3 regions of the Dehalogenimonas loeffleri genome follow, and region 1 is predicted to be linked to each of the others. Evidence: riboswitches for the same ligand, from Rfam matches in the RefSeq annotation. Region 1 holds a riboswitch; each other region holds the start of a gene.
The links. A riboswitch is a leader RNA that binds a small molecule or an ion and turns the genes downstream of it on or off. The one in region 1 is predicted to bind molybdenum cofactor.
Positions count from the first base shown of each region.

Region 2: linked by a shared signal. The riboswitch ahead of moaA (GTP 3',8-cyclase MoaA) and the one ahead of V8247_RS05675 (molybdopterin-binding protein) in region 1 are both predicted to bind molybdenum cofactor.
Region 3: linked by a shared signal. The riboswitch ahead of V8247_RS00940 (substrate-binding domain-containing protein) and the one ahead of V8247_RS05675 (molybdopterin-binding protein) in region 1 are both predicted to bind molybdenum cofactor.

Region 1 covers NZ_CP146612.1:1,091,470-1,096,336, forward strand. Annotated here, with positions in the region: gene pdxS (pyridoxal 5'-phosphate synthase lyase subunit PdxS) at 1-755, shown strand, start outside; molybdenum cofactor riboswitch at 823-959, shown strand; gene V8247_RS05675 (molybdopterin-binding protein) at 1,440-1,646, shown strand; gene V8247_RS05680 (DHA2 family efflux MFS transporter permease subunit) at 1,676-3,235, opposite strand; gene V8247_RS05685 (YebC/PmpR family DNA-binding transcriptional regulator) at 3,349-4,101, shown strand; gene ruvC (crossover junction endodeoxyribonuclease RuvC) at 4,102-4,602, shown strand; gene V8247_RS05695 (hypothetical protein) at 4,631-4,822, opposite strand; gene V8247_RS05700 (ribonuclease J) at 4,858-4,867, opposite strand, start outside.
Region 2 covers NZ_CP146612.1:1,658,706-1,663,572, forward strand. Annotated here, with positions in the region: gene V8247_RS08535 (AMP-binding protein) at 1-546, shown strand, start outside; gene V8247_RS08540 (ATP-binding protein) at 621-1,211, shown strand; gene V8247_RS08545 (leucyl aminopeptidase) at 1,224-2,723, shown strand; molybdenum cofactor riboswitch at 2,790-2,910, shown strand; gene moaA (GTP 3',8-cyclase MoaA) at 2,936-3,925, shown strand; gene moaC (cyclic pyranopterin monophosphate synthase MoaC) at 3,931-4,410, shown strand; gene V8247_RS08560 (MOSC domain-containing protein) at 4,403-4,846, shown strand; gene V8247_RS08565 (type II glyceraldehyde-3-phosphate dehydrogenase) at 4,862-4,867, opposite strand, start outside.
Region 3 covers NZ_CP146612.1:207,810-212,676, reverse strand. Annotated here, with positions in the region: gene fusA (elongation factor G) at 1-671, shown strand, start outside; gene V8247_RS00950 (ABC transporter ATP-binding protein) at 740-1,831, opposite strand; gene V8247_RS00945 (ABC transporter permease) at 1,836-2,552, opposite strand; gene V8247_RS00940 (substrate-binding domain-containing protein) at 2,561-3,487, opposite strand; molybdenum cofactor riboswitch at 3,564-3,707, opposite strand; gene V8247_RS00935 (electron transfer flavoprotein subunit alpha/FixB family protein) at 3,752-4,723, opposite strand; gene V8247_RS00930 (electron transfer flavoprotein subunit beta/FixA family protein) at 4,734-4,867, opposite strand, start outside.

The DNA.
Region 1 (4,867 bases):
CTTTGGAGCGCGTACCCTCTGATATCCGGGCGGCCGGCGGGGTCGCCCGCATGGCTGACCCCACCATCATTAAACAAATTATGGAAGCGGTCACCATTCCGGTCATGGCCAAGTGCCGTATCGGTCATTTTGTGGAGGCCCGGGTGCTGGAGTCCATGGGTGTGGATTTCATAGATGAATCCGAAGTACTGACTCCGGCCGACGAATCGTTCCATGTGTGGAAAAAAGACTTTACGGTGCCGTTTGTTTGCGGTTGTCGCGAACTTGGAGAGGCATTACGCCGTATCGGCGAAGGTGCCGCTATGATTCGTACCAAGGGTGAACCGGGCACCGGCAACGTAGTTGAAGCTGTCCGCCATATGCGCGCGGTCCAGGCTGGAATTCGGCGAGTGGTAGCGGCACCGCCTGAGGAGCTGACGGCGCTGGCCAAGGAGCTTAATGCACCATTTGAATTAGTTCAGCAGTTGCATCAAACCGGCAAGCTGCCGGTCGTGAACTTTGCCGCCGGCGGTATTGCAACCCCGGCTGATGCAGCGCTTATGATGCAACTCGGAGCTGAGGGTGTTTTTGTCGGCTCCGGTATTTTTAAATCGGCGGACCCGTCCAAGCGTGCCAAAGCCGTGGTTAAAGCCACTACTCACTATCAGGATGCGGCTATCATCGCCGAAGTTTCAGAAAACCTGGGTGAGGCGATGCACGGTTTGGAAATCGGCCAGATACCTGTCGACCAGCTGATGGCCAAAAGGGGCTGGTAGGCCGTTCCTTCCCCCATTCGTTGACAGCTATTAGTATTTGGTTTAGAATCTACTAACTTCCGCCGGAAAGGCGGCAACTCTTCGAGTTGCGGTAACCTACCGCGCAAGTCATGGTTCCGTGACCGGTGAACCGAAAGGTTCCAAGGGTACAGGTGGAAACGCCGGTGCCTCCCGTATTTGGAAAGGAGAGCCGATGAAAAGAATCTATTCGTGTGTGGAGATGCCTATTTCGTAGGTGTCTCCTTTTGTTTTCATTGGTTTCATTTGAGACCTTTCCTGATATGCCGGAGAGTTGCCTCTGTGCGGCGCAAGAAATAATGCGCGGAGGTTTATTTCAGGGAGCGGAACAGGGCGATTGCAGACGGTTACCGCAAGTCTCCCGATTATGCCGAGTACCCTCCCGGCGGACATCGGTTGTAGCAGAGGTAATCAGCTGCCAACACTGACTTGTCAGGTTGGGAATTTAACTTGTTTACAGTCAATTATCAGCAGGGAACTCTATTATTCAAGGCACCGGCATGCCTCGGGATAAGTAAGACATCAGGATTTCTGCTGGAGCAAATTCACGCTCGTTCCGCTCCCCACTCTTCAGCCCTCTGGAATAACAATTTCAATCGCAGCCGGTTCAAAATCATATACTATGGTGTATAATAGTGACATATGAAACTTGGCGGGAGGATTATTATGATCAGCGCTCGAAATCAATTCAAAGGCACGATTAAAAACGTTAAATTAGGCACGGTGATGGCTGAAGTCGTTGTTGAAGCCGGCGGGATGGAAATTGTCAGTTTAATTTCCCTCGCTTCCGTTGAATCAATGAATCTCAAAGTCGGTGATACGGTAACTACCATTATCAAATCAACCGAAGTAATGGTTGCTAAGGAACTTTAACGTCGGCGGTTTTGATTATGGTGGCTGGCTTAAGCTGCTGCCGTTGTGGTGCGCCTCGGGTGATAATTGATAAATAACGCCGCCGCCGCTCCGGCGATGCAAACCCACATGGCTACCGTCATGGCGGAACTTAACGCCAGAGAGAACTGCTCCGTCATCACCTGACTGATCAGCGTTTTTAAAAATTCCGGAGCGTCCGAGGTGACCGCTCCAGCCATTCCGCCTTCGCTCACGCCCTTCAAAATGGCGTCCTTGGCCGTTTGCGGCATAAAAGGGATACCTTCAAAAAAGATCCTCAGGTTGTTGACCATGTTGAATTGAAGCACTGCCCCCAGCACGGTAATCCCCAGCGTGGCACCAACCTGGCGCATGGTGGTCAGAATCCCGGAAGCCGTTCCGGAACGGGCCAGCGGAGCGGAGGCCATTACCACCGATGAGAGGGGGGCCATGACCAAACCCAAACCCAAACCGGCTAATCCCAGCGGCCAGGCCATCATTGCGGCGGGGACCTCCGGGTTTATTTGCGCCAACAGTGAGAAGGCCAGTGCCACCATTACCATGCCGGCAGACATCAGAAAACGCATCTGCAGGCGGTCTGCCAATCGTCCGGCCACCGGCGAAATAATCATTAAGGCTAATGATAGCGGTAGCACCACCAGCCCAGCATCCATCGGGGAGAAATCCCTGATCGCCTGAAGATACATCACTGAAAGAAATATCAAGCCTACCAGGCAGAACATAACAATTAATCCCAGAATGTTGCCAGCGGTAAAGGAGATGTTGCGGAAAAACACCAGGGGTATCAGGGGTGTGCGGGCTTTCGCTTCAATTACCAAAAATGCCGCCGCCGCGATGATGCCGGCACCGAATAATCCCAGCGTCACTACCGAAGTCCACCCCAGTGCTTGCCCCTCAATCAGTGCAAAGCTAATGGCACCTAATGCGATGGTGGCGGCGATGATACCCGGAAAATCAATCCTCCGAGTGGCGTTGGGGTCACATGATTCGGGTACTATTTTAAACGCAGCCACCAGTGCCGCGATACCCAGCGGGATATTTATCAGAAACACCCATTGCCAACCCAGTGTCCCCACCAGCAGGCCGCCGATGATCGGGCCCAGTGCGGCCGCCGCGCCAGCCGAGGCTCCCCAGATGCCCATGGCCAGGCCCCGCTGACCGCTTTGAAAGGTAATGTTCAGGATAGAGAGGGTCGCCGGCATCATAGCCGCACCGCCGGCTGCCTGGGCTATCCGTCCGGCTATCAACCAGCCGATATTTGGCGCCAGACCGCACAGGAGGGAAGAAACGGTGAATACCAGCAGGCCGCCGGTGAAAAGCCGTTTGCGGCCAAAAATATCCCCCAGCCGGCCCATGGTAATCAACAGTATTGCGAATACCAGCACATAGGCGTTGAGCACCCACTCGGCGTCCGCCAGTGAGGCCGGCAGTCGTTCCATGATGTCCGGCAGGGCGATGTTCACAATGGTGACATCCAGGTTTATCATGAACAGCGCTGCTGAAAGTACCGCCAGCACCAGCCATTTACTATATTGGGCTGGTGTGGTGCCGGTGGATTTCAGGTTCATCATGGAAGTCCAATTCTATAGGGGCTTCCCCAGACTGTCAAAACGTTCCAGCTTCTCGGTTTCAGTTTAAAATGTTAGAATAGCGGACGTAGAAAACAACCCGCGAGGAGTAAGCTATGTCTGGACATTCAAAATGGGCTACCATAAAACACCAGAAAGGCGCGGCTGATGCCAAGCGCGGGCAACTCTTCACCAAACTCTCCCGCGAAATCATCCTGGCCTCCAAAGAAGGCGGGCCGGACCCTGATATGAATGCCAGACTGCGTCTGGCGGTTCAAAAAGCCAAAGACGCGCGCATGCCCTCCGACAATATTGACCGGGCGATTAAAAAAGGCAGTGGACAGCTTGAGGGCGAAACCTTATTGGAACTCACCCTGGAGGGCTACGGACCGGGTGGTGTGGCGGTGCTGGTTCACGCGGTATCAGACAACCGTAACCGGGCTATTCAGGAAGTGCGTCATCTTTTTACCAAGAGCGGCGGCGCCATGGGCGAAGCCGGCTGTGTCGCCTGGATTTTTGATTCCAAAGGCACCATAACTGTTCCGGCTGCCGGACAGGATATTGATGAATTGACCCTTGAAGTCATTGATGCCGGGGCTGAAGACGTTAAACCCGATGAAGAATATTTAGAAATTATTACCGCACCTGATCAGTTGGAAGCCGTCCGGCAGGCGATTGAGGCTAAAGGCCTGACCATTGAAAATTCCGGCCTGGACATGCAGCCGAAAACCCAGATAGAGTTGGACGATGATACTGCCATGCAGGTGCTCAAGCTATTGACAGCCATGGAAGAATTGGATGACGTGCAAAATGTCTATTCCAACGCTGATTTCTCTCCCGAGGCCCTGGAAAAGTTTCAGGCTGCCTAGATGAGGGTTTTGGGCGTTGACCCCGGCACCCTGCGTCTTGGTTTCGGTGTCGTTGACGCCGAAGGGGCCTCGGTGGTCTATGTCTCCAGCGGAACGGTGAAGTGCTCTGATAAGCTGCCGGTGCCGGAGCGCCTGAAACTGCTCTATGCTGAACTGGAAAAAGTCATTCGCTTGCACAAGCCTGATTGTGCCGCCGTGGAGAGTCCGTTTTTTTCAGTAAACGCCCGCTCTGCACTGGCAATCGGCAAAGCTCAGACAGTGGCCATTCTGGCTGCGGTCAATGCCGGTCTGGAGGTTTTTGAATACCCCCCGGCTTTAATTAAATCACATATTGCCGGTTTCGGCGCCTCAACCAAGGACCAGGTTACAAGCATGGTGATGCTGCAGTTGCGGTTGACCGAACCCCTCTCCTCACCGGATGCCGCCGATGCTCTCGCCTGTGCCTTGTGCCACATCCAGGAAGCCCGCAGGACAGCGGTCATTCGCGCTTCTCAGGCTTGATTTAAGCCGGGCTGCCAAGGTAGCGAGCCTACTTGCCGGACCATCGGGAAGTTACAAGCCGGTAACCCAGATGGATAAAGGCCAAACCCACGATGGCTACCACCATTTGAAGAGCCATGTTTTCAGCGGCAAAGGCAACGTATTCTGTTTCCAGAACCACGTTAATCAGGATCACAATCCCTATTATGCCTGAGACTATTCCAACCGGTATTTTCCACATTATCAGCCCCCTGTAATTCCGGAATCGGGCAATCCTTAAACTGTC
Region 2 (4,867 bases), 570 kb from region 1:
CGGTCCGGTCGCAGCGGCGGTGTCGGCACTGCAATACCGGGTTTTAGTGTCAGAGTGGTTGATACTGACGGCCGGGAGGTTGCTGCAGGCGAACCTGGAGAAGTGATTATCAAGGGGCCTGTCATGCGGGCGTACCACAATCTTCCGGAAGAGACTGCCCGATATATCCGGGATGGCTGGTTGTTCACCGACGATATCGGGGTTAAGGATGAACATGGCGAACTATATATCACCGGCGTAAAAAAACCGATGCTCATCACCAAAGGTCAGAATATTTATTTTTCCGATATTGTTGACGTATTGAATACCCACCCTGATATTGCCGAGGCCGCCGCCGCCGGTATCCCGGATCCTGACGGCATGCGCGGTGAAGTGGTATTGGCCGTGATAAAATTACGCCCCGGTGCCGACATTACTGAACAACAGGTTAAAAAATATTGTCTGGACAGACTAGCCAATTACAAGTGCCCCAAGAAGGTTTTGTTTGTCACCGACATTCCACGGCATTCCAACGGCCATCTGGCCGCTTTCGGTCTGCTGGACTAACTTCAAACATGGCCGTCCTTTTATCCGTCGGGCAAGGTTTTCTAACATTCAACAGAACAGCGTATAATTAATCAATGGTTATCAATCCACTGGTAAAACGCGACCTTGAAAAAGTTAGACGGGCGGTCCGGCTGTTTCCTAATTCCGCCTCTGAAAAACCGGTATTATTCGTCATGGTCGGCTTGCCCGGCAGCGGAAAAAGCTATTTTGTTGACAGACTGATTCGGAAGATTCCGGCAACTGTGTTGCAAAGTGATTTTATCCGCAAAACTCTGTTGAAAAAGCCCACTTACACCCAGCGGGAGCATACCCGGGTTTTCAGAGCCATTCACACCGCTGCCCGCGAATTGCTGGACTCAAATAACAACGTTTTAATTGACGCAACAAATCTGAACCGGAAATACCGTCGTCCGCTGTATCAAATGGCGGCAGAAACCAGGGCCCGAATCATCATTATATATCTGGATACACCCAGAGAAATTGCCAGGGAACGCATCATGGATCGCCGGGCACAGGGTGAGTGTATCTCCGATGCGGATTGGGAAGTATATCAAATGCTGGAAGAGGATTTTGAACCGCCGGTAGAACCCGATTACACCGTGACGCCGGTCACGGATCTCCCGGAACTTATTACCAAAATCGCCGGCGACATCGCCATTAAATAAAAGTGAGGCTTCATGGACATCAAACTAATTACCACCGAATTTGAACAGATTCAAGCGGATGCAGTTATCGTGGGGGTTTTTGAAATTACCACGGACGACAGCGAAGCAACAAACTGGGACAAGTCACTGGTTCAACTAATTCAACGACTGCGGCAAAAGAAGGAAATTAAGGGAACACTCGGTGAACTGACCACGATTCATGGTCTGGCTCCTACCGGTACTGGTAAATTCATCGTACTGGGGTTGGGTAAACAGGACATTCTCACACTGGCGCGTTTACGCTCGGCTGTTGCAGATGCTTGCCGTGCCGTACAACGCGCTCATGGCTATGAACTGGTTATCGCCCTGCCGAAAACCGGTATGACCGGCGAACAGACCGGTTCGGCAATCGCTCAGGGGGCTTTATTGGGGACATACCGGTTTACCCGGCATCAGACCAAAGAACCGGAATACGGCCAGCTAAAATCGGTGGGGGTTATCGGTGCCGGAGATTTCACCGCTGAAGCTTTTGAACAGGGGCTGAAGAAAGGACAAGCGGTGGCTGATGGAATCGTCATGGCCCGTGACATGGCCAATGAACCTTCAAACCATATGACTCCCGCGCATATGGCAGAGGCCGCACTGAAACTAACCAGCATTCCGGGTCTAAAAGTTGAAGTCCTGGAACGAGCCGATATGGTCAAGATGGGCATGGGCGGACTGCTGGGGGTATCCAGCGGGTCATCAGCCGTTAATCCACCGAAACTGATTGTCATCCGTTACAAAGGACGTACTGCAAACGATTGGGACCTCGGTTTGGTAGGTAAAGGCCTGACCTTTGACAGCGGCGGCATATCCATCAAGCCGTCCGAAAAAATGGAGGAGATGAAATTTGATATGAGCGGCGGCGCATCGGTAATCGGCGCCATGAGTGCCATCGGCCGCTTGAAATTGCCGTTGAACGTTATCGCCGCAGTACCTGCTACCGAAAATATGCCGGACGGCGGGGCCTTCAAGCCCGGCGACGTGCTCAAGATGTACAGCGGCAAAACGGTTGAAGTTATTTCAACCGACGCTGAGGGACGATTGATTTTGGCCGATGCTTTGACGTTTGTTGATCGGGAAAATCCGAAAGCCCTGATTGACGTGGCTACGCTGACCGGAGCGGTAATTATTGCTCTGGGTACTCAGGCTTCCGCAGCGGTGACTAATAACGAAGCCCTGTTGCAAAAAGTGATTAAAGCCGGTGAAAGCGCCGGCGAACGCGTCTGGCAGTTGCCGGGCTGGGATGAATATCGCGACCAATACAAGAGTGATTATGCCGATATTAAAAATGTCGGCGGCCGCCCTGCCGGCACCATTACCGCCGGACTGTTTCTGTCAGAGTTCATCAATCCCCAGACACCATGGGTTCACCTGGATATCGCCGGTACCGCCTGGGGGGATAAGGAAAAAGGCCACTTGACCAAAGGCAGCAGCGGCGTGCCGGTAGCGACACTGGTTAATCTGGCGGAAATGCTGATCCCAGTCTAAAATTTTAAATTGATTCAAGCGGGAAAATAATCGTATTTGCCGGGTACTAGTACCGGGTGATAGAATATATCTAGTTTCCCTTCGAGTCGTTAGGCCTAATCCCAAACGGCATGGCCGACGACCTTTAGGGCGTCGTTGGAAACGGCGGCACCTCCCGTATTTGGAAAGAAGGGCGGAATATTCAGCCGCCTCTTTTGGAGGCTTTTTTAGTCGTGACTGAAGCCAGTTGCATTACCGGCACTTTAGATGCCTATAACCGGCGCATTAATTATCTCCGAATTTCGGTGACTGACCGCTGCAACCTGCGTTGCGTATATTGTTCCGACGGCGGACTGGATCATCTGTCTCACAACGACATACTTTCTTACGAAGAAATTGCTGCCGTGACCCGCGTAGCCGCAAGTATGGGAGTCAGGCACATCCGGTTGACCGGGGGCGAACCTCTGGTCCGTCCGGCGCTGTCCAATTTGATTAAACTTTTAACAGTCATACCTAATATTGATGATGTTTCACTGACAACCAACGGCACGCTGCTCAAAACCCAGGCGGCTGACCTGAAAAAGGCCGGCTTGAAACGCATCAATGTATCTCTGGATTCTCTTTTACCGGACAGATTCGCCCGGATAACCGGTGGTGAACAACTGGACCGGGTGTTTGAAGGAATTGAAGAGGCCCATCGCGTCGGGTTGTCCCCCATCAAGGTTAACATGGTGGTCATGCCGGGCATTAACGACGACGAGATAACGAGTTTCGCCCAAAAAGCCAAATATGAAGGCTGGCATGTACGTTTTATTGAATATATGCCGTTTGAGGGTTCTGACAATTCCAAGGTTCTATCGGTCGCGGAAATCAAGGATAGGATTGAAGCCGAAAATGGACAACTCTGGGCATGCTGTATCAGCGGCGCCGGGCCGGCGAACTATTACAGTTTCGGATCCGGCCAGGGGACTATCGGGTTTATCCGGCCTATCAGCCATCGTTTTTGCGGACAATGCAACCGATTACGGCTGACTGCCGACGGCAAATTGCGCCCTTGCTTGTTGAATGATACTGAATTAGACTTAAAAAACGTTATACGCAGGGGCGGTACCGAGCAGGATATCAAAGACCTGCTGCTTCAAGCCGTCATGGCGAAACCGGAACGGCACAATCTGGAGGAAATGGCGGTGGGCGGCCGGCAGATGAGGCAGATCGGGGGCTGATGCTGATGGAATTATCACACGTGAACGAAAACGGTCAGGCTCATATGGTGGACGTGACCGCCAAGGCCGTCACCAACCGGCGGGCAACGGCCGTCTCTTTTATCCGTATGAAGCCGGAAACGCTGCGTCTGATCAGGGAGAACCAGATAAAAAAAGGTGACGTCCTGGCCACGGCGCGTATCGCCGGTATCATGGCGGTTAAACAAACGCCGGAATTAATCCCGTTATGTCACCCTTTGCTAATCACCTCAGTCACCGTTGATTTTGAATATCAGGGCGAGACTACCATCAAGATCATGACGGAAGTCAGAACTACCGGGCAGACCGGAGTAGAAATGGAAGCCTTGACGGGTGCTTCCGTGGCTGCACTAACAATTTATGACATGTGTAAAGCAGTAGACAAGGGCATGACCATTGAACAAACCCGCCTGGAAATGAAAGAAGGCGGCAAAAGCGGCACCTACAGGAGAAGTGTTGATGGGTAAGATTATCGCGGTATGCGCCAGCGTAAAAAAGGGCACCAAGAAGAAGGATATCGGTTGCGGTGTTTTAGAAACAGATTACGGCCTTCAAGGCGATGCCCATGCCACTCAGGGTTGGCACCGACAGATAAGCCTGCTGGATAATTCCAGCATCAACAAGATGCGCGCCAAGGGATTGACGTTAACCCCTGGTGATTTTGCAGAAAATCTGACGACTGATGGACTTGAAATACTAATGACGCTGCCCATCGGGACACGTCTGAAGACCAGTCAGGGCGTGGAAATGGAAATTACGCAGATAGGCAAGGAATGCCACCAACATTGCCAGATTTATCGCCAGGTAGGAATGTGCGTCATGCCGCTGGAAGGCGTCTTCGCCCGTATTATCAGCGGCGGCGACGTGGCCGCCGGCGACACCATTGATGTCGTAACGGCCTGAGACGCCCAACCAAACCTAAAA
Region 3 (4,867 bases), 880 kb from region 1:
GGGTGCCGTATAAAGAAACCATTACCGGAGCGGCTAAGGCGGAATACAAGCACAAGAAACAGACCGGCGGCCATGGCCAGTATGGCCATGTGGTGCTGGAGGTAGAAGCTCTGCCGGCCGGCAGCGGCGTGGAGTTTGTGGACAAGGTGGTCGGGGGTGCGGTGCCGCGCAACTATATTCCAGCGGTGGAAAAGGGTATCAAGGAAGCGGTGCAGGACGGCGGCAGTCTGGGCTTCCCCATTGTTGACGTCCGCGCAACACTGGTTGACGGCGGTTTTCACCCCGTGGATTCCTCGGAAATCTGCTTCAAGATTGCCGGCTCCGGTGCACTCAAGAAAGGCATGGAAGTGGCCGGACCGATTCTGCTGGAACCGGTAGTGGCGCTCAAAATAACCGTGCCGTCCGCGGTTGTCGGTGATATCATCGGTGATCTTAACACCAAGCGCGCGCACGTGCAGGGGATGAATCCTGACGGCGAATTGACGACTATTGACGCTATGGCGCCGCTGGCCGAAGTTCAGCGCTATGCGGTGGATTTAAAAAGCCTGACCCACGGGCAGGGGCGTTTTACCATGACCTTTGACCATTACGCGCAGGTTCCGGCCCACCTGACCCAAAAGCTGGTGGAAGAGCGGGCGGCGGAAGTGGCGGCGGCGCAAACCGTCCACTGAGCATAATCGGCCGCAGACGGCCGGGCATAGTACAAAAAACCGGCGGGGAGGGCGAGAGTCCTCCCCGTTTATTTAATAAGGCAGACGCCTCGGGCGGCGTGAATGGCCGTGGCCTTCAAACTGGCGAAAACCAGCTTGCCGATGACCAGTTCCAGGTCGGCAGCCGCCTGCTGGGTGACCACCGCCATCAGAGTCAGGCCGTCGGCATCTAACTCCAGCCGCACCAGCGGGCTGACCAGACTGAGGCGGGTGATGGTGCCGGCAAAATGATTGCGGGCGCTGGTTTTATCGTCCGTGACCGAGATAACGATATCTTCCGGCCGGATGAAGAGGTCAACAGTATCACCAGGTTTGAAATCACCGACTGCCTGGATGGCCCGGCCGGCGGCGGCCACGGTGAACAGTCCGTTGTCTGCGGCGGTGACTGTGCCGCTGAGGATGTTTTCCACCCCGATGAATTCGGCCACGGCGCGGCAGGCCGGCGCCATGAATATCTCCTGGGCCTGGCCCAGTTGCAGTAGTTTTCCGGCTACCAGCACACCAATGCGGTCGGCCAGCCGCTGCCCCTGAGCCAGGTCATGCGTAGTCATGACCACGGTCAGATTCCGCGCCTGGATCACGCTGGAAATGAGTTCTTCAACCATGACGGTGGACTGGGGGTCAAGATTGGCCGTAGGTTCGTCCAGAAATAATAATTCCGGGCGGGTGACCAGTGCCCTTGCCAGTGCAACACGCTGAGTTTCACCGCCGGACAGCGTTTTAGCGTGACGGTTGATATAAGCGTCCATCTTAACAAGAGCTAAAGCCTCATGCACCTGCGCCTTGATGACGTCCTTTTTTATGCCGCGCCAGCGCAACGGCTGAGCAACATTGTCAAAAACACTGGTGGTAAAGACCAGCGGCTTTTGATGTACGAATGCCATACGCCGGCGCAACGGCAGGCGATCTGTTTTATTATTCACTGTCTGGTTGAAAATGCTGATGCTGCCGGATGATGGGATTTCCAGCAGATCCAGCAGTCGGATCAGCGTACTCTTACCAGCTCCTGAAGGGCCGATGATGCCGAGTGTTTCGCCGGGTTCAACTTTAAGGTCAACATCTCGCAGGACCGTGGTTTCGTTGTAGGATTGGGTTAACCCGCTGGTTTCAATAATCGGCATCGGCTTATTCTATCCGTCTGACTTTATATTTGGTCTCATGCTGTTGCATCCAGCCCAGAGTAAAATTAATAATCAGTGCAATCACCAGTAATATTATACCAAGCGCGATTGACAACTCAATATCACCGCGTCCAGTTTCCAGCGAGATGGCCGTGGTCAGCACGCGGGTATAACCGCTGATATTGCCGCCGATCATCAGTGCCAGGCCGACCTCGGAAATAGCGCGGCCGAAACCCAGAATGAAGGCGGTAAATATGGCGAACCGCGCTTCTTTAACCATCAGAATACCCATTTGCAGCCCGCTGGCACCCAGCGTTACCGCCGTTTCCCGGGCCTGTCGGTCAATACCTGAATGAGCGGAAATTACCAGACCGAGCATAAGCGGTGTTACCAATAATGCCTGACCGATAATCATGATGGTGGGGGTGAACAACAGCCCCATTTCACCCAACGGTCCGGTCCGGGAAAAAAACAAGAAAACCAGAAGACCTACCAGTACTGTCGGCAGGCTGAAAAGCGTGTTGATGAAGCTGATCAGCAGGGATTTACCAGGGAAGGTATTGTGAAATATCAATGCCCCCAGCGGCAGAGCTACCATAGCCGCGATGAGGCTGGAGGTCGCTGAAATACTCAGCGACCTCCAGGCGATCTCAATCACTTCAGAGTCAAGTGAGAAAATAAGCTCAAGCGCTTTTTGCAGACCCAGCCAAATAGCTTCCACAATTTTCCTTATTCAGTCGGTTCGATACCGTAGGTGGGTTTAAAGAGGGGTGCTCCGTAATCTTTAACCCCGTATTGTCCGATAATATCCTGAATTTCCTTGGACATCAACCATTCAGCCATAATCTGTGCCGCCTCGGCATTCCTGACTCCCACAACTTTATCAGGATTTACCGGAATGGCGGAATAGACATTAAGAAGAATGGAACCGGTGTCGACAATCGCAGCCAGACCGGTGTTGCCTTTGTAGGCTAGGAACGTTCCCATGTCTGATATAGTGTATCCCTGAAGTTCACTGGCCATCAACAAAGTGGGGCCCATACCGCGACCAGCCTCCACATACCAATCGCCGGCTTGCCGAATATCGGCATAGTTGAATCCGGCGGCAGCCCAGATAGCCTTTTCCTTGGCATGGGTCCCGGAATCATCACCACGGGAGATGAATTTGGTGCTTCCTGATTCAGCCAGTTTCTGGAAGGCAGCCTCAGGCGACAGGCCTTTCAACCCTAAAGGGTCATTAGCCGGGCCGACGATGACAAAATAGTTCGAGGCGAAGGCCGAACGCTCGAGACCGTAGCCGTCAGCGATAAACGCCAGTTCTCTGGTCTTGTCGTGAACGGCGATCAGATCAACATCACCGCGTTTACCGTATTCAATAGAAATACCGGTACCGGCATAGAGAACATCAACCTCAACTCCGTACTTGTCTTCAAACATGGGCTCCAGTAATGACCACAAGCCGGTATCATAAAGACTGGTTGTGGTGGCGATGCGCAACCGGATGGAGGGATCCAGAATGGATAACCCTTCATCAGTAGTTGCCGTGGGCTGAATGGTAGGGTCGGGGTTACCAGTTCCGCAACCGACTGTGCTGATTGCGACCAGCATCGCCGCAAACAACACCGTTGATAATTTTAGCCAAAACCTTTTCATCATTAAGTTCCTTCAACAATAATATTTCCGTAGAAACAAAAACACCTCTTTTTTAAGGAGGTGCGCGGCCAGACAATACCCCAGTCATGGCTACTCTCCTTTCCAAATCACGGGAGACCGCCCCGTTTCCGAGGCGACCCTTGGGGTGGTCAATCCACCCGCCGTTCCCGGCACCATGTCTTAAAAAGATTTAGGTTCCAGGAATTCAGAGATCAATATTCAATTATGGCAGCATATTAGCACATGGTACTAATACCGTCAACCGGGTTAATTCCCGGTCAGCTCCCTGACCTTGACGGTCAGCGCCGGTAAGACCTTTTTCCAGTCAGCGACAATGCCGTAGGTTGCCGAATTAAAGATGTTCGCCTCCGGGTCCTTGTTGATGGCCACGGTTGTTTTAGCACCGGCGACGCCGGACAGATGCTGAGATGAGCCGGAAATGCCTATGGCGATATACAGGTCAGGGGCGATGACTTTGCCGGTAATGCCAATCTGGGCGCTTTCCGGCCACCAATCCTGGTCACAGGGCGGCCGGGAGGCACCGACGCTGCCGCCGACCAGGTCTGCTAATTCCTTGAGCTGGGCAAAACCCTCCGGTCCGCCGAGACCGCGACCGCCGCCGATAACGATTTTAGCGTCTTCAATACGCAGCCCTTCCTGTTTGACTTCAAAGCGCTCCACCAGGCAAACACTGCATTCATCAGCCGGTAAAGACAATTCGGTTATTTCGGGTGTTTGACCGTTGCCGGCTGCCGCCGGTTCAAAGGCTTTGGGACGGATGGTGATGATTTGAGGCTCGGTTTCAATGACATAATCTGCCAGAGCGTTGCCGCCGTACACCGGGCGGGTAATGACCGTTTGGCCGTTCTCGTTTTTCAGACTGACGACATCGGTCACCGCGGCAGTTTGTAACGCCGATGCCAGCATCGGCGCCAGGTCCCGGCCCAGGTCGTCCTCGGCCATGATTATGAGGTATGGTTTCAACGCGCTGACGGCGCTGATGACGGCGTTGATAACCGTACCCGGCAGGCGTTCTGCGGTTTCAATGGCAAAAGCCCGGCTGACGCCGAAGGTGCCGGTTTCAAGGGCCGCCGCCGCGGTCCCGGTACCGATGACGGCGGCATTGACCGCCCCGGCAGGTGCTGCCGACGAAGCAGCACCGAACAGTTCCGCGGCTGAGGCGGCAGTTTTACCGTCAGCGGCGGTAGTGATGATTAAAATACCTTTGTTCTCGCTCATTATTATCCTCTTAGACCAGTTTCAGTTCGCGCAGTTTGAGCGCCAGGTTAACGCCCTGTTCTTCCGGAGTGTCGCCGGGGATGGCTTCACATTTGGAATCCCGGGCCGGTTGATAGAGCCGGAGCAGTTTGACCCGGCCGGCGG